3 regions of the Arthrobacter sp. NQ4 genome follow, and region 3 is predicted to be linked to each of the others. Evidence: riboswitches for the same ligand, from Rfam matches in the RefSeq annotation. Region 3 holds a riboswitch; each other region holds the start of a gene.
The links. A riboswitch is a leader RNA that binds a small molecule or an ion and turns the genes downstream of it on or off. The one in region 3 is predicted to bind cyclic di-AMP.
Positions count from the first base shown of each region.

Region 1: it holds a riboswitch for cyclic di-AMP, as region 3 does, so the genes downstream of both, PUN51_RS16785 (C40 family peptidase) here and PUN51_RS10785 (hypothetical protein) in region 3, are expected to answer to the same signal.
Region 2: it holds a riboswitch for cyclic di-AMP, as region 3 does, so the genes downstream of both, PUN51_RS15905 (glycoside hydrolase family 16 protein) here and PUN51_RS10785 (hypothetical protein) in region 3, are expected to answer to the same signal.

Region 1 covers NZ_JARETC010000011.1:84,873-90,508, forward strand. The annotation lists gene PUN51_RS16760 (molybdopterin molybdotransferase MoeA) at 1-664, opposite strand, end outside; gene PUN51_RS16765 (DUF6457 domain-containing protein) at 661-954, opposite strand; gene mobA (molybdenum cofactor guanylyltransferase) at 951-1,667, opposite strand; gene PUN51_RS16775 (HNH endonuclease) at 1,714-2,214, opposite strand; gene PUN51_RS16780 (NlpC/P60 family protein) at 2,480-3,244, opposite strand; gene PUN51_RS16785 (C40 family peptidase) at 3,409-4,089, opposite strand; cyclic di-AMP (ydaO/yuaA leader) riboswitch at 4,160-4,339, opposite strand; gene PUN51_RS16790 (M23 family metallopeptidase) at 4,468-5,289, opposite strand; cyclic di-AMP (ydaO/yuaA leader) riboswitch at 5,300-5,511, opposite strand.
Region 2 covers NZ_JARETC010000010.1:48,523-54,158, forward strand. The annotation lists gene PUN51_RS15880 (PhzF family phenazine biosynthesis protein) at 1-251, opposite strand, end outside; gene rplI (50S ribosomal protein L9) at 333-785, opposite strand; gene rpsR (30S ribosomal protein S18) at 803-1,042, opposite strand; gene PUN51_RS15895 (single-stranded DNA-binding protein) at 1,168-1,743, opposite strand; gene rpsF (30S ribosomal protein S6) at 1,816-2,121, opposite strand; cyclic di-AMP (ydaO/yuaA leader) riboswitch at 2,511-2,662, shown strand; gene PUN51_RS15905 (glycoside hydrolase family 16 protein) at 2,666-3,769, shown strand; gene PUN51_RS15910 (glycosyltransferase) at 3,891-5,084, shown strand; gene PUN51_RS15915 (oligosaccharide flippase family protein) at 5,081-5,636, shown strand, end outside.
Region 3 covers NZ_JARETC010000005.1:83,073-88,708, reverse strand. The annotation lists gene PUN51_RS10800 (phosphatase PAP2 family protein) at 1-322, shown strand, start outside; gene upp (uracil phosphoribosyltransferase) at 335-970, shown strand; gene PUN51_RS10790 (glyoxalase superfamily protein) at 1,015-1,464, shown strand; gene PUN51_RS10785 (hypothetical protein) at 1,683-2,402, opposite strand; cyclic di-AMP (ydaO/yuaA leader) riboswitch at 2,408-2,569, opposite strand; gene PUN51_RS10780 (ArnT family glycosyltransferase) at 2,811-4,922, opposite strand; gene PUN51_RS10775 (glycosyltransferase family 39 protein) at 4,929-5,636, opposite strand, start outside.

The sequences.
Region 1 (5,636 bases), on a different contig from region 3:
GGCCCGGGGCCGGCGTGCCCTGTTCCACCACCTCTGACCCCGTAAGCACCAGGCGGACCACCGGCTTCCCCTGGACCTGGACTTCGTCGTAACCGGCCAGGGCGGCCAGCGCCAGGTGTGCCGGGTTGAGCTCCACCCCTGCCTTGACCAGGGTGTCCCCTTCCAATGCTTCCTCCCCGGCCTTGCGGATGTGCTCTCCGGCGCGGGGCTCACCGGGGCGCGCCTTGCCGCCGGTCATCAGGATGGGGAGCCCCTCATCGTCCGTGCCGAGGACAGCATTTTCGGTGCGAAGAACTGCCTTGGCACCGGGCGGGATGAGGCCTCCCGTGGCGATGGGACTGGCCTGGTGCGGTGCCAGCCGCGTTCCGGGCTCCACGGGGATCCACGGGCCGCTGCCGTTGACCGCCCAGCCGTCCATGGCTGAGGACGCGTAGTGGGGCATGTCCTGAAGGGCCACGATGTCCCGGTCAAGCCGTCGGCCCAGGGCTATCCGGAGCGCCACCGGCCCGGGGGGTATGGGGGTTGCTGCATCGAACGCAGCTTGCCGGGCTTCTTGCCAGGTGTGGGCCGCATGATGGTGGGCATCATGCGGCTGTTCAGTTTTGTGCGCCTCTGCATCACTGCCCGGTGGCGCCTCCGGATCGCTGTGGGGTTCTGCTGTCATTCGCCGGGAGTCCCGGCGGCTTCAGCGTCGTAGTCTTCGGCCAGGGAACGGGCAACGGCCAGCGCCGCGTCCATCGATGCCGCGTCCATTTCCCTGCCGGGAGCAGCCGCCAGTCCCGCGGCGAAGCCTGCGATGAAGGTGGTCAGCGGCGCGGCCGGCCTGACAACCGCATGGGCAGCGACGCCGGCCAGCGCCAGCACGGCGTTGACATCCACCTGGACATCTTCAAGCTTGTAGGCCTGGAGAAGCGCCCTGCACCACTCTTCCAGCGTCTCGTCCTGGCTTTTCACGACTTGCCTCCCACGTTAGCTCCGCCCATGAACCGGTCCTGGCCCGCGCGCTGGTTCCCGGCGGAAATCCCCAGCGCGGCAGCATCGTCCCAGGTATCCACATCGGATGTGGACCCGGCGGGGACCGTGACAAGCTGCACGTCCAGACTAGCAAGGAGCGCCCGCACAGATCCGTTGACCAGGGCGTTGCGGGCTGCCAGGTCCGCGCAGGCTTTTGTTAACCCAGCCATGCTGTAAAAACCTGCCAGGGGCTGGGCCCTGCCATCCCCGGAACAAGCCATCACGCCGCCCCCACCGTCCGCCACATCGGTGCGCGCCAGGGCATCCTTCAGCACAGCCACCGCCTGGGAGGCCAGCGGCATGTCGCACGCCAGCACCAGGCAGTAGGGCGCCCCTTCGCCTCCCTTGGCCAGCGCGGCCAGGCCTGCGGCTATTGCGGCAGCAGGCCCGGCGAACCGCGGCTCCTCGCGGCACATCAGCAGGGTGGACGGCCGGGTGGACGGGGCCGGCAGACCCGCGGCCCCGGACTCCCCCGGCAGGGATCCCGCATCACCGACCACCACGGTGTGGCGGGCGCCGGCTGCCGCGGCCACGGCACGCTCGAGGAGGGTCTGGCCCCGGTAGACCAGGGACTGCTTGGGTACCCCGCCCAGCCGGGATGACCGTCCCCCGGCGAGGATCAGGGCGTCGAAAACCAACATGCTCTTTTGCACTCCCCCAGCCTAGCGATCAGCTGGGCTGCCGGGCAGCGCGAGGGCGTCAGGCGGCGCGCTCCGGGAGCAGGAACGGATCCCACGCCGGCGTCGGCTTCTCCAGTTCCTTGATCTGCCAGATCGTTCCGTGCGGCGGCTCGGGCACGAACCGAAGGGTCCAGCCCATTTCCGCGGGAGTGTGGTCGCCCTTGACGTTGTTGCACCGCAGGCAGGCGGCCACAAGGTTCTCCCATGAATCGGCACCGCCCCGGGACTTCGGGTGAACGTGGTCGATTGTGTGCGCCGCCTTGCCGCAGTAGGCACATTTATGTCCGTCGCGCCGGAGCACACCCCTGCGGCTGACTGCCGTCGAGTGGTTGTACCGGGGCCGGATGTAGCGGTTGAGGAGGATCACGGAAGGGCGGCCCAGGACGTCGGTGGGCCCTACCACCGGGTCATCCCCTTCGGCCACCACGCTTGCCTTGCCCGTGAGCACAAGCACCAGCGCCCGGCGGAAAGTGATAACCGCCAGCGGTTCATATCCAGCATTCAGAACGAGAGTGCGCATGCACTTACCTCTTCACGGCCGCACCCGTCAGGGGCACGAGGGCCGGCTGCCCCCGGCATGTCCGGGCTATGGATCGACATCACAAGAGTAAACAAAGAAATGCAGAATCAGGTAATCGCCGCCCCGGAGCCTAATCGGGTCCGAAGACGGGAAAGGCAAGGGCTCCACTTGAGAAGCCCGCTAAAGCGCAAGGGACCCCCGCCTGGTGGCGGGGGTCCCTTGCCCAATTCGCGGCCTGCGCTGGATCAGGCCGCCACTGGAATGCTTAGTTGACGCGGATGAAGACGGGGCCGGAACCCACGTTCGCGCTGAAGACCACGGTCTGGTTTCCGTTGTAGCCACCGTGGACGGCCATGCCGTTGCCGGCGTACACAGCGATGTGGGCCATGCCCGAGCCGCCGTTGGCGTAGTAGATAAGGTCGCCCGGCTGCGCTTCGGCTGCACTCACGGTGCGGCCCAGGGACAGGTAACCGGCCGGCCAGTCGTGGAAGTGGATGCCCACGGCGGCCAGGGAGTTGGTCACCAGCATGGTGCAGTCCTGCATGACACCGAGCTGCGCGTAGGCTGCGGACAGGATGGCAGCACCCTTGCCGCTGGCCGAAGCCTGGGCTGCAGGGGCGGCCGGAGCGGCAGCCGTGGCAACCTTGGCGGTGACCTTGGGAGCAGCCGGCTGGGCGGCAGGTGCAGCTTCCTGTACCTGAACCTCGGGCTCAGGCTCGGCGACGGGAGCCGGCGTGGTGGTAACGGCAGGCTTCTCGTAGCTGATGGCAATGGTGGAAGCCGCGGAGATCGGGGCGTCGACGACGGATTCAACTTCCATCTGGGATGCGGGAGCGGAATCGCGCTTGACGTTGGTGTCGGCAGCGTTGGCCGCAATGCCGCTGGTCAGGACCAGGCCGGAAGCAGCAGCGATGACAGCAGCCTGGCGGCCCATGCCACCGGCGTTGTCGCTGACAGCTTTGGCAATGACAGAGATCGAGTTGGTTTTGGTGACCTCGGCGCGGTGCCGTGCGGTAGCACGAGTCGTCATCAGTTCTCTCTTTCGTTTTTCCTTCGAACCGCGTGTAAGCAGGCAAAGGGAAGCTGGATGCGCCGGCATCTTGGGGGTACGCCGGCGCATCCCGAACGGGGATGTGGTTTCTAGCGAAAAAGCTTTGGGCAAAGAAATAGCCCTTGGAGCGTGAAGCCCAAGAACTACTTGTTGAGGTGGTAGTACGACGAGGTACCGGTGGCTGCAGGCGAGTGGAGCAGCGTGCCCTGGGAAGGGTTGAGTGCGCTGACCATCATGCCGTTGCCGACGTAGATGCCCACGTGCGCGCCGCCGTTCTGGACCACAAGGTCGCCCGGCTGCGGGGTGGAGGTGGGGGTCATGATGTTCCACGCGTTGGTGCGGGGGATGCTGATGCCGGCCTGGGCGTAGACCCACTGGACGAACCCGGAGCAGTCCCAGCCGGTAACGGGGCTGGTGCCGCCCCAGACGTAGGAGTGGCCGATGCCGGTGTAGGCGATTGCTGCAATACCGGAGGTTGCGGCGGAGACAGTCTCGGCAGCCTTGGCGGCAGGGGCCGCGTCCTGGCCTGCGGTGGCAGCGGCGTCGCGCACGGCCGGGGCGGTGGACTGGGGACGCACCGCTTCCACCTTCGGAGCTGCGGTGGTCTTGACGGCGGGACGCTCGAAGGAAACCGTAGCCGTGGGGGCGGCGGTGACGGCGAGGGCCATCTGGGCCGAACCGGACTCGGTGGATGCGGAGACACCGGCGGTGGTGTCAGCTGCGGTGGCGGGCAGGCCCATGCTCAGGATAAGGCCCGATGCGGCTGCCACAACGGCAGCCTGGCGGCCTACGGTCCCGGCATTTGCACTGACGGCCTTGGACACGGCGTCCAGGGGGTTGGTGCGAACCGTTTGCGCACGGTGGCGCGCAGAATGATGGCGTGAAGACACGAAGGTAGCCTCTCCCAATGCCTGCGAGGTGAGCTGTCGGATTCGGATGGGAGTCACCCGGCCACTCTGCTTCCTGGGAAGCTCATGACTTAACCCCAAGGCCTTCAGGAAATGAAGGCCAAAATTGGTTCCCCCGCCCCTGCCAGACGATGAAATGCGAACGGACCTTGAGCGGTGGCAGAGTTAGGCAATCCACTCAAGAGCGTCAACTTCGGAAAAGTTGACGCGAGTTAGACGGTACAGCAGTTTTGTTTCAATGTCACATTCAGGTCACGGCAGGTCGCTGCGATCTGAGAGTGCACACTCATTCGGTTACAGCCAGCCCATGGGATCGACCACTTCGCCGTTGACCTGGACCTCAAAGTGCAGGTGGCAGCCGGTGGATGCGCCCGTGGTGCCGCTGAGCGCCACGACCTCGCCGCGGGAGACGGTCTGTCCCACCTTGACGTTGAACGACGACAGGTGGTTGTAGGTGGTCTCCAGCCCGTTGCCGTGGTCGATGACCACCCGGTTCCCACCGCCGTACTGGTGCCAGCCTGCGAAGGTCACGGTGCCGGTCGCGGCCGCCAGGACGGACGTTCCGCACTGCGCCACGAAGTCCTGGCCGCGGTGGAAGTCTCCGGAGCCGCCGGTGATGGGGCTCACCCGGTAGCCAAAGGGCGACGCGGTGGTGAGGGATGCCAGCGGTGCGGCCAGGGTGCCGGCCGAGGCTGCCCGGGTGACGGAGCCGGCGGACTGGGCGCTCAGGAGCTGCTTCAGCTTCCCGTCGGGGTCGGCCTGGGTCACCACTGCCGAACGGCTGAAGTCGATCTGGGCGCCAATATCAGCGGAAATCTGGGGCTGCGGACTGACGGCGGAGGCTGCCAGTGGCGCGTTGCCGGCGGCATCGGTGGCCATGACGGGGCTGGTGGCGGGCACCGTGACCGTCAGCACCAGGCCGGTGGCGGCCAGGGCGATTCCGGCTTTCTGGCCAATGCCGCTGGCGGCGGCAAACTCCGTCACCTGCCGGAACGGACCCCGGCGGCGGCGCGCGTCACGATGCAGATCGCGGGGGCGCTCCGCTGCGACATCTTCGACAACCCGGGGTGCCGAAGGGGGGCCTGCCGCGCGGCGGCGGCCCCGGGAGGTCTGCATGGTCAAGAAGGGTTCCTCTCTGGAAAAGCCTGCGGAGTTAGCTGTCGGATTCGGGTCAGAGAGATCAAAGACCCGGCCCGTCATGGGCAAGCTTCTGCACAGGGGTATTCCCGGAAGAATCCTTCACTGGAGAGGCTTGCTGCTGACGGACTTCACCCCAAGGCAGTCCCCCGCTGCCAATTGTGGTTCCCCCGCCTCTGCCAGTAACGACTCATGCACCCGATCCGCTGGCAGAGCTCGGCTCCGGATCGGGTAACGCTTAAGTATCAACGATTGGTTCCACTATAGGGCCTTAAGACCCTAGGTAACAATTCCGTTATCTTTGCGTGGAAGCGCTTCGCCGGGGT
Region 2 (5,636 bases), on a different contig from region 3:
AGAGTCGGGTGGCCCGCAAACGGGAACTCCTCGCTCCCGGTGAAAATCCTGACCCGGTAATCGGCGCGGGGATCCCGGGGAGGCAACAGGAAGGTGGTTTCCGAGAGGTTGGTCCAGTTGGCGAAGTGCTGCATGGTCGCCGCGTCCAGGCCTTTGGCATCAAGCACGACGGCGAGCGGATTGCCACGGTAGGCCAGGCCGGCGAAAACATCCACTTGGTGGAAGGGGCGGGGGCGGGGGTTCGGGTTCACCGGAGCAGGCTACCACCGCACAAACGAAAGACCCCCGCCGCCGGAGTCCGGCGACGGGGGTCGTGACGTGGAGTGGGGAAATTACTTTCCTGCCACCACGTCCAGTTCGATCACAGCGGCAACGTCAGCGTGGAGGCGGACGTTGGCCTGGTAGGAACCGACCGACTTGATGTGTGCGGGCAGTTCAACCTTGCGCTTGTCGATCTTGCCAAGGCCAGCGGCCTCAACAGCGTCGGCGACGTCGCCCTGCTTAACGGTGCCGAACAGGCGGCCGGACTCGCCGGCCTTGACGACGAGCTTGACCGGCTTGGCGGACAGTGCAGCGGCCTGCTTCTGAGCATCTTCCAGGGAAGCGTGCTCGCGGGCGGCGCGGGCAGCCTTGATGGACTCAACCTGCTTCTCGCCACCCTTCGACCAGGTCAGGGCGAAGTTGCGGGGCAGCAGGTAGTTACGTGCGTAACCGTCCTTGACCTCGACAACATCGCCGGCAGCACCGAGACCGGTGACTTCGTGGGTCAGAATGAGCTTTGCCATGTTAGTTAATCCCTTCCTTAGCCGCGGCCAGCGCCGGAGTAAGGCAGCAGAGCAACTTCGCGGGCGTTCTTGATTGCCTGGGCGATCTTGCGCTGTTCCTGCACCGTGACGCCAGTGACGCGACGGGCGCGGATCTTTCCGCGGTCGGAGATGAACTTGCGCAGCAATGCTACGTCCTTGTAGTCGATGACAGTGATGTCAGCGGCCTTCAAGGGGTTGGACTTTGGTTTGGGCTTACGGAGTTCAGCCTTAGCCATCGTGGAGCTCCTATTCTAGGGAGCCCGTGGATATTGATCCACGGGATGGTGGTGGTCCGACGGCGGCAGTGCCTTGGGTGCGTGGCGCACCCGGGCAGTCCCGGCGCCGGGCCGTTATTTGGGTTTTAGAAGGGAGGTTCGGAATCGGGGCCGTTGCCCCAGCCGCCTGCGTTGGAGACACCGGGCGTAGCCCAGGGATCGTCCTGTGCAGCCTGCTGGTTGCCGCCGCCCCAACCTCCACCGGAGTTGCCGCCCTGGTTTCCACCAGAGTTGCCTCCTCCGAAGCCACCGCCGCTGTTGCCGCCGCCGAAGCCGCCGCCACCCTGTCCGCCGGAGCGCTGGGTGCGGTTGACCTTGGCATTGGCGTAGCGCAGGCTGGGGCCGATTTCGTCGACCTCAAGCTCGATAACGGTGCGCTTTTCGCCTTCTTTTGTTTCGTAGGAACGGCTCTTCAGGCGGCCGGTCACGATGACGCGCATGCCCTTGGTCAGGGATTCGGCGACGTTCTCGGCTGCTTCACGCCATACGGCAGCGCGGAGGAACAGGGTTTCCCCGTCCTTCCACTCGTTGGACTGGCGATCAAAGGTGCGGGGGGTGGAAGCGATGGTGAAGTTCGCTACTGCCGAACCGGACGGTGTGAACCGCAATTCCGGGTCATTGGTGAGGTTACCGATGACCGTAATGGTGGTCTCGCCTGCCATCTACTGCCTCCTTGTTCGATCCTGGGTGAAGAGTGCGTTTCCTGCGGGGTAAAGAATGAAGACGGTGCTGAATTACTCAGCAACAACCTTCTGCTCTTCGGGGCGGGTGATCTTGGTGCGCATGATGGTCTCGTTAAGAGACAGCTGGCGGTCAAGTTCCTTGGCGGTCTCCGGCTTGGCGGTGAAGTTCACCACGGCGTAGATACCTTCGGACTTCTTCTTGATGTCGTAAGCCAGACGGCGACGGCCCCAGATGTCAACCTTTTCGATGGTTCCACCATCGTTGGTGATGACGTTCAGGAACTTCTGAAGCGACGGCTCAACGGTACGCTCTTCGACCTCGGGGTCGATGATTACCATCAATTCGTAAGGACGCATATGTGAACCCACCTCCTTTGGGCTAAGCGGTTACGGCATTTCCGTAACAGGAGGTTCATTTGCGATTCCATGCAATGCCTTGCCGCCGGAACGGAGGCAGGACGCAGCACAGACTTCAATATCTTAGTGCATTTGGACCCGATAGGCGATTCGCGCTTGACCCAAGGCTAGCCCCGGTGGAGGTGGGCAGCAGCCGCAGGTTCAGCCATGTGGAAAACCCTGCCGTCACTGGCGCCCATACCAATGCACTTTTACCGACAGGGGAGCGCCACGCCAACGCAGGTGAGGTCCGTTACCTAATTGTGATTCGCAGACCCTTTTCGTGTACGGTCGTCCGGGGGCCGCCCCCAGCCGGCTCCAGTCCCGGATGCCGCCCAACTCTGCCGCGTCCGTGATTATCACCAGATTCCAGGCAGAGGCGGGGGACCCAAGCGTCCCGGGCACGGCAACGCGCCTGCCCTTGGGGTGAAGCCGCAGCACGCGGCCGAATGCCCTCATTCGAACCCGACAGCTAACTCCGCAGGCGACGAGAGGTAGCATCCCCATGCCCGCACCCCGCAAAGGCAGCGCCAAACGAGCGCACCGTTATCAAAATGAGACAGATCACACCTGGACATCCCCGGCCTTCAAGTCCGGTGCTCCGGCCCGGGCGCTCCGCGGCTGGCCCCTTGCCGCCGGTCTTGCCGCAGCACTCCTCGGAGCAGGTTCCCTTGGCCTGGGCCTGACCCACGGTGACGGAACCGCTGACGTGGCGCGGGTGGCGAGTGCAGGGGATGCCGGCAGCGCCGCACCCACCCAAACTCCGGACATTCCGGTCCCCGCTCCAACGCCAGTCCCGGCAGTCGAGGCCGCTCCTGCCGCCGCTCCTTCGCCGGCAGAGGCACCGGCACCTGCCCCCGCAGCAGTACCGGCACCCGCTGCCCCTGCCCCTCCCTCCGAAGCACCCATCGCTGTGGCGCCCGCGGCGGCACAGCTGGCCAGCACCGGGACGCCTGCGCCCGCCGGGGTCCCGGGGAACTGGACCATGACCTTCGCCGACGAGTTCAACGGGGCCGGACTGGACACCGCGAAGTGGTCCGGCTGCTGGTTCTCCCCCGGTTGCGGAACCATGAACAAGGTCTCCACCAGCCCGGCGAACGTCTCCGTGGCCAACGGAAACCTGGCCCTGGGGCTCAGCTCATCCACCTCCGGCGGACTGGTATCCACCAACCCGAAGGGCGGGGCGGGGACCGGCTTCCAGTTCACCACCGGCTACGTCGAGGCCAGGATCAAGTTCCCTGGCAACGCCAACGGCCTCTACAACTGGCCTGCCTTCTGGACCACCGGACAGTCGTGGCCGGCCACCGGCGAAAATGACATCGCCGAGGTCCTGCAGGCCAAGATGACCGTGAACTACCACTCCGGTTCCGGCTCCCACAACCAGGGCGGCGTGGGCGGCAACTGGGCCAACGAGTACCACACCTTTGGCCTGCACCGGATGGCAAACTCCTCTGACGTGTACTTCGACGGCGTCAAGGTCAAGTCCTACCCCACCGACGACGGAAATGCCCCGCAGTACATCGTGCTGAATGTCGGCGCCTCCTCCACGAACCCGGCCTACGGCGCGCCGTCCCAGATGATGGTGGACTACGTGCGCGCCTGGCAGTAGCAGGCCACGCACCCAGGTGAAAGGGCGACGGCGGGACCTCCCGCCGTCGCCCTTTTTCGGCTTCCCTCAAGGTTGCCTAAAGCAACCCTCCGGGGACGGTGTGATCCAGTACACTCTTGCAATGAAGCTCCTGTACGTGACGGAAAGCGTGCCCAACCGGGATCCGGAACTGGGGGATGGAAGCTCGATGATCCCGTACGAAGTGATCCTGCACCTCGCCCCTGCCGTTGCCGTCACGCTGCTGACTTTCTCGGGTCCTGTTCCGGTTCCGGCAGACATCAGGAACCGCTGCGATACCGTGTACGAACTGGCCCCGCGCGAGGAACTTTCGGCCTTTGCCCGCTCCATGGGCGGGCTCACCGGATTAGGAAAACATCGGCGGTCCACCCCCTCCGCCCGCGCCGCCGCGGCCCGGTTGTCCGCAAGCCGGGACGCCACCCTGATCCATGGCCCCCATGCCCTCTTCCTGTCCCACTGCGTCACCGGTCCCCTGGTGCTGCAGACAGTGGACCCTTGGTCCATCCGGGCCGGCATGGACACCGCCATCGCCCGTACCTTCCGACCCGCCTACCGGCTGCGCGAACAATTGGCAGCCCGAGCTGAACGTCAGCTGCCGCCCCGGGCCAGGCTCCTGACCGTCGGAGCCCAGGACGCAGCGGCCTGGTCCGCCACGCTGGGCAGGCCGGTCACGAGCATCCCCAACGGCACGGCGGTGGCCACCGGTCCCCGCCGGGAGCGGCAAGCCCCCGTGGTGTGCTTCGCAGGCAGCCTGAACTACGCGCCGAACGTGGACAGCGCCACGGTACTGGTCAACAGGATCGCGCCGCTCGTGTGGCGGGAGGTCCCGGACGCCCGCTTCGTCATCGCAGGGCGGCGCCCCACACCGGCGGTTCAGGCGCTGGCCGGACCCCGGGTGGATATCCTGGCCAACGTGCCTTCCATCCTGGATGTGTTCCAGGGCGCGGATGTGGCGGTTTTCCCGGACGAACACGGCGTGGGTATCCGGAACTCCGTCCTGGAGGCCCTCGCCGCGGGGCTGCCCGTGGTGGCCACGCCGGTGGCCGCGAGGGAACTTCCCGCACATCCGCTGCTGGCCGTTCGGGACAGCCAGGACACCCTTGTCCGCGAGGTGGTGGAGCACCTCACCGCCCCCAAGCAACCGCCCGGGCCTTCCCACGGCACTGCCGGAACGGCCGCCGCAGGCGCAGTCCGCACCTGGGACACTGTGGCAGGCGAATACCTGGCGGAAGTCCGTGCGGCCATGGCCGCTTCATCCCCGGCGGGGGAGCTTACCCGGACGAACAGGCAACCATGACGTACGCGCCGGGGGAACTGGAGCGCAAGGGAGTCCGGGGAGCCCTGTGGCAGGGGCTGGCCTTCGCCTCGGGCAGGGTGATCGTGCTGGTGACCACGGTGGTCCTGGCACGGCTGCTCTCACCTGAGGAATACGGCCTCGTCGCCTTGGCGCTGGTGCTGATGGCCTACGCCGAGACCATCGCCGATGCCGGGGTGGGTCAGGCGTTGGTGTACCTGCCCAAGACACCGGTCATTGCCAGGTCGGCGCTGCTGCTTTCCGTTGCCCTGGGCGCAGTGCTGGCCGTGGCGGCCCTGCTCGCCGCTGACGCGGTGGAGGACCTCCTTGGGCTGGACGGCGTGGCCCCGCTGGTGCAGGTCCTTGGCGTTTCGGTGCTTGCCACGGCCTGCGGTGCCGTCCCGGAAGCCATCATGCGCCGGGACCTGAAGTTCAGGCAGCTCACGGCGGCTCCTGTACTGCGCGCCGCAACCATGGGAACGGTGACCCTCTACCTGGCCTTCACCGGCCACGGCGCCTGGTCACTCGCCGTCGGAACGGCTGCCGGGTCGGTGG
Region 3 (5,636 bases):
GTTCAACACCATGCTGGTGCGCGTCACCGCCATCACGGCCGGCGCGCTCTTCATCATCGCCATGGGGCTCAGCCGCGTCTTCCTAGGCCACCACTGGCTGACGGACGTCATGGCAGGGTGGCTGCTGGGCCTCACCTGGGTGGGCGTGGTGATCCTGGCCCACAGGCTGTTCCACCTGGTCCGCAGGCGGGAGCACGCCGGTGCGGCTCCGTCGTTCGACCGTCCGATCGTCCGTGACGTGGTGGCAGAGGAAGTGCACCACCACGGCGGGGACGGCAACGAGCATGCCCACGGCAGCCACAACAAGGACACCGCCGGATGATAGTTTTGGGGGATGCGTACTCTCGTTGTTGACCACCCCCTGGTCGCCCACAAGCTCACCGTCCTGCGGGACAAGAACACGCCGTCGCCGGTCTTCCGCCAGCTGACGGAAGAGCTGGTGACCCTGCTGGCCTACGAAGCCACGCGGGAGGTCCGCACGGAGCCCGTCACCATCGAAACCCCCGTCAGCACCACCATTGGCACGGCGTTCACCAAGCCCACCCCGCTGGTAGTCCCCATCCTGCGCGCAGGCCTGGGCATGCTGGAGGGCATGACCAAGCTGGTCCCCACCGCCGAGGTTGGCTTCCTGGGCATGGCCCGGGACGAGGAGACGCTGGACATCATCACCTACGCGGAGCGCCTGCCGGAGGACCTGACCGGCCGCCAGGTATTCGTCCTGGACCCCATGCTGGCCACCGGCGGCACTCTGCGCGAGGCCATCAAGTTCCTCTTCAAGCGGGGCGCGTCCGACGTCACCTGCATCTGCCTGCTGGCGGCCCCGGAGGGCCTGGCCAAGCTGGAGGAGGAACTGGGCGACGCGAACGTGCACATCGTCCTGGCCTCCATCGACGAGAAGCTCAACGAGAAGTCCTACATCGTTCCCGGCCTGGGCGATGCCGGCGACCGCCTGTACGGCATCGCAGGGTAGCCTTCCCCCTTTTCCGGCAGGATCACCGCCGCTAGCCTGTGCGGATGGACTGGAAACTCGAACTTGTCTTTGTCCCCGTGTCCGACGTCGACCGCGCCAAGGATTTCTACGTCAACAGGGTGGGCTTCAACGCCGACTATGACGAGCGGCCTTCGGACGACATCCGCTTTGTGCAGCTGACGCCGCCCGGATCCGCCTGCTCCATCTGTTTGGGGGAGGGGCTGGTGGACGCAACTCCGGGCACGGGGTCAAACCTGCAGCTGGTGGTGGACGACATCCAGGCCGCACACGACCACCTGAAGAACAACGGTGTGGACGTCAGTGATATCGAAGTGCTGCCGTGGGGCCACTTCGTGTACTTCGCCGATCCGGACGGCAACAAGTGGTCCGTCCAGTACATCCCGTGGCGGAACGCCGGGCCGGACGCAACCGAAAGCACCGCAATCACAGGCTCCGCAACCCCAACCACCGCGACCCTAACGTCCGCACCATAGGGCACTGCAGCTCAACCCGGGGTTAAGACAGCCTGGGGTTAAAACACCACTGCCCGCATCCGTTTGGATGCGGGCAGTGGTGATGCTGCAATGCTCTGTTGTGCCCCTGCCCAAGGCGTACGACGGCGGAGAGCAGGGACGCGCCGTCGGCCGCGGTCAATGCAGGGCAGGCTCCGCGGAGGGTGGTCCTTCGACGCGCAGCCGCAGGGGAGCGGTGCCTAGTACCAGTTGTGCGCCAGGTGGAAGTTGAGCGCACCGCACGGGGAGGCATAGCTCTTCTTGATGTAATCCAGGCCCCAGTTGATCTGGGTGCGGTAGTTGGTGAGGTAGTCCGCGCCGGAGCTGGCCATCTTCTCGGCCGGGAGGGATTGGACGATTCCGTACGCCCCGCTGCTGGGATTGGTGGCCGTGGTGGTCCAGTCGGATTCCTTGGTCCACAGGGTCTGCAGGCACTGCATCTGGTCCGGTCCCCAGCCGAATGTGGCCAGCTGGCTGGCGGCGTAGGCCTGGGCGCCAGCGGGGTCGTTGACCGCGACGGCGGGTGCCGGCTCAGGAGCCGGGGCGGGCTCGGGTGCAGGTGCCGGTGCAGGCGCTGGCGCGGCCGGCGCGGGGGCGGCGGGTGCCGGGGCCGCGGGAGCGGGCTCCGCCGCCTGGGGCGCCACTGCGATTGCGGCGGGAGCGGGGCTCTCCACCGGGTTGGAGCGGATCTCGCTCTTCTCGATGCTCATCTGGGCATCGGACGCTGCCTGGGTTGCCTGGGTCGATGACACCGGGGCCATGCTGCTGGTGGCCTGGCCGGCTGCGCCGACCCCAACCAGCACCGCGCAGGATACTGCGAGGATTCCGGCCCTGCGGCCGAGGGTGGTTTTCTTTGCCTGCTGCGTGGCCTTATGTTTAGCCTTGGCATGCAGGCGTGCTTCTGCCGTGTTTTTGGACATGATTGATCGCCTCTCACACCTGCGGAGTTAGCTGTCGGGTTCGGATGAGGGCATCCGGCCGTACGGAAAAATCACGTACTGGCTTAACCCCAAGGGCAATCATTGCCCGGGACGGTGGGTCCCCCGCCTCTGCCGTTGCTCAATCGGAAATCCGGGGAAGCGGCAGAGCTTGGCGTCAACCCGGGATATGCGGCCCGAACGGGGACCGCACCCAATCGACGGTACAGGAAGATTAAATGAAAGTCACATTTAGGTAACGGAAGTCACGGCCGGCAGCGCGTCGGGTTGTCTGACTGCGCCGGGAGTATCCCCGTAATGGACTGCCGGGCCCCCGGGCACCATTCACCCCGGGCACTCGCGTGCCAGAGCATCATGCAGCCCAAGGCCGGGTCCCCGGGGCGTCCTCCGCTAGTGGCCGGTCAGTTCGTAGACCGTAGTGCCGCCCATGATCTGCGACGTGAAATTGGCTGCCACCCACTCCGCGATCCGGGTGGCAGCGTCCGAACCGGTGGTGGAGCGCATGGCTCCGCCACCGATAAAGTAATGGATCTCTCCCCGGGCTACCAGGTCCTGGAACTGCGCCAACGTGGGGGAGGGGTCGGTGCCGTTGAAGCCGCCCACCGCCATGACCGGCAGCTCCGTTGCCAGTTGGTAACCTGCGGCGTTGTTGGAGCCCACCACGGCCGCGGCCCACGTGTAGCTTGAGGCGCTGCTCTTGAGCGCGGCGACCAGGTCAGCCGACGGCGTGGGGGCACCCAGGAGGCCACCCACGCCACCCCCGCGGCCACCCGCGAAGCCCGCGCCGCCCTGGGCGTTTGGCTGCCGGAAGCCCTGCCCCGCACTGCCCTGGTTGGTGTTCCCCTGTCCCGCAATACTTGAACCGCCGGTGCTGTTCGGGCCGGACCCGTTCCGGCTGTTCCGGACGCCGGCGGGAGCACCGCCCGGCCCAGCGCCGAAGCCGGCCGTGGGGCCGGCACTGACGATTGCCCCGCTGTGCGCTGTGGACGCCGTGGAGATGGAGTAGGCCAGCGGTCCGGCGAGCGACGCCGTGATGGCCAGGGCCGCCGTCGCCCGCTGCACCGAACGCATGCCCAGGAACTTGCTGAAGCCCGCTCCTGCTGCCCCGGCCAGCCCGCCTGCAAGGACCACCCAGCGCAGCCACGGACCGTAGGCCGAGGTGGTGCCCAGCAGGGAGAATGCCGTCAGGGCTGCCGCGGCCACTGCGGCCCCGAGCACGATTGCGGCGGCCGCCTGCTGCCTGTGCTGCCACAGCAGGACTGCGCCCAGGCCGGTCAGCCCGGCGATGCCCGGCGCCAGCGCCACGGCGTAGTAGGGGTGGATGATGCCCGCCATGAAGCTGAACACCAGGCCGGTCACCAGCACCCAGGAGCCCCAGACCAGCACGGACGCGCGCACCGGATCCGTCCGCGGTGCCCGCCGGCCGACCCACAGCAGGCCGGCCGCAAGGATCAGGGCGGAAGGCAGCAGCCAGGCGATCTGGCCACCGAACTCGTTGTTGAACATCCGGAACAGGCCCGGAACGCCCCAGCCGTTGCCGCCGCCCACGCTGCCCGTTTCGTCGCCCGTCAGCCTGCCCAGTCCGTTGTAGCCGAGGGTCAGCTCCAGGATGGAGTTGTCCTGCGAACCGCCGATGTAGGGCCGCATGCCGGCCGGCGTCAGCTGCACGGCCACGAGCCACCAGCCCGCGGAAACCACCATCGCCGCCCCGGCCGCGGCCAGCCGCAGCAGGCGCCGGCCCAGCCTGCCCGGCCCCGCAACCGCGTAGGCCACGGCAAAACCGGGAACCACCAGCAGGACCTGCAGTTGCTTGGCCAGGAACCCAAAGCCCAGGAACACCCCGGCCAGCAGGAACCAGCGCAACCGGTCCTCCTGGACCGCGCGGAGGACCGCGTACGCGGCCGCCGTCATGAGCAGCACCAGCAAGGCATCCGGGTTGTTGAACCGGAACATCAGCGTGGCAACCGGGGTGAGGGCCAACACCGCGGCTCCCAGCAAGCCCGCCCGGTGGGCAGTGGTGGCATCTCCGGTGGCATGCACCGCGGTCCGGCGCACGGACAGGTAGAGCAGCCAGGCGGCCGCTACGCCCATCAGCGCCTGCGGAACCAGGATGCTCCACGGGTTCAGCCCAAACAGCCGGACCGACAACCCCATGACCCACAGGGAGGCCGGCGGCTTGTCCACCGTGATGGAGTTGGCGGCGTCCGAGGAACCGAAGAACCAGGCCGTCCAGTCCTGCGAACCCGCCTGGGCCGCGGCGGAGTAGAAGGCGTTGGCCCAGCCGGACGCCCCGAGATTCCATAAGTACAGCGCCGCCGTGCCCGCCAGCACCGCTGCCAGTTCGAGGTTCCGCCGGCGGCCCAGGGGATCCCGGCTCCGGCTGCCGGGCCTGGTCCCCCGGGCCGTGGTGGCCCCGCCCCCTCCCGACGCATGATGCAGGCGGGCGCGCGTGGACCCGGTTGTTGGGCTTGAAGTCATGGAGCTGAAGTAGGGGCTGGCCATGGCGGGCTACTTGGCCAGGTCGTAGACAGTGGAATTGCCCACGGTCTGGGCCTGGAAGTTGGCCTGCACCCAGGCCGCCACCTCCGGGTTGCCGCCCCGGCCGCCCATCCCGCCACCCATGCCGCCGCCCTGGATGTAATATCCGATCTCACCCTTGGACACCATGTCCTGGAACTGGGCGAGCGTGGGGTATGGATCCCCGCCGTTCCAGCCGCCGAGCGCGATGACGTTGGTGTTCGTGGCAAGTTCCAGGCTTGCTGCCTGGCTGGCGCCGGAGACGATCGCGGACCACTTCGTGGTGGTGGAGGAGAGCAGCGCGGTCACTGCGGCATCGGCAGTTCCCTCACCGGGGCCGCCGGCCCCGCCGGGACCACCGGCGCCGTCGGCTGCGCCGCCCATTCCGTTTGCGGGGTCAAACCCGTTTGCGGGGTCAAACCTGTCGGTTCCGGTGGCGGCGTCCGTACCGCCGGTGCGGTCGCCGCGGAAACCAGCTGCCCGGTTCCCAAAGCCGCCTGCCGCCGAACCTGCAGGCCCCGACGTCGGAATGGAACCCGAATGCGCGGACGCTGCGGTGGCCACGGTCCAGGCACCCGCCCCGAGTCCTCCGGCCAGGAGGGATACGACGACGACGGCGGCAGCGCCCGCGCGCCGGAACCGTCCGGCGGTGCCGAGGCCGTCAACGCGGAGCAGCAGGCCGGCGGCGGCAAGGACGCC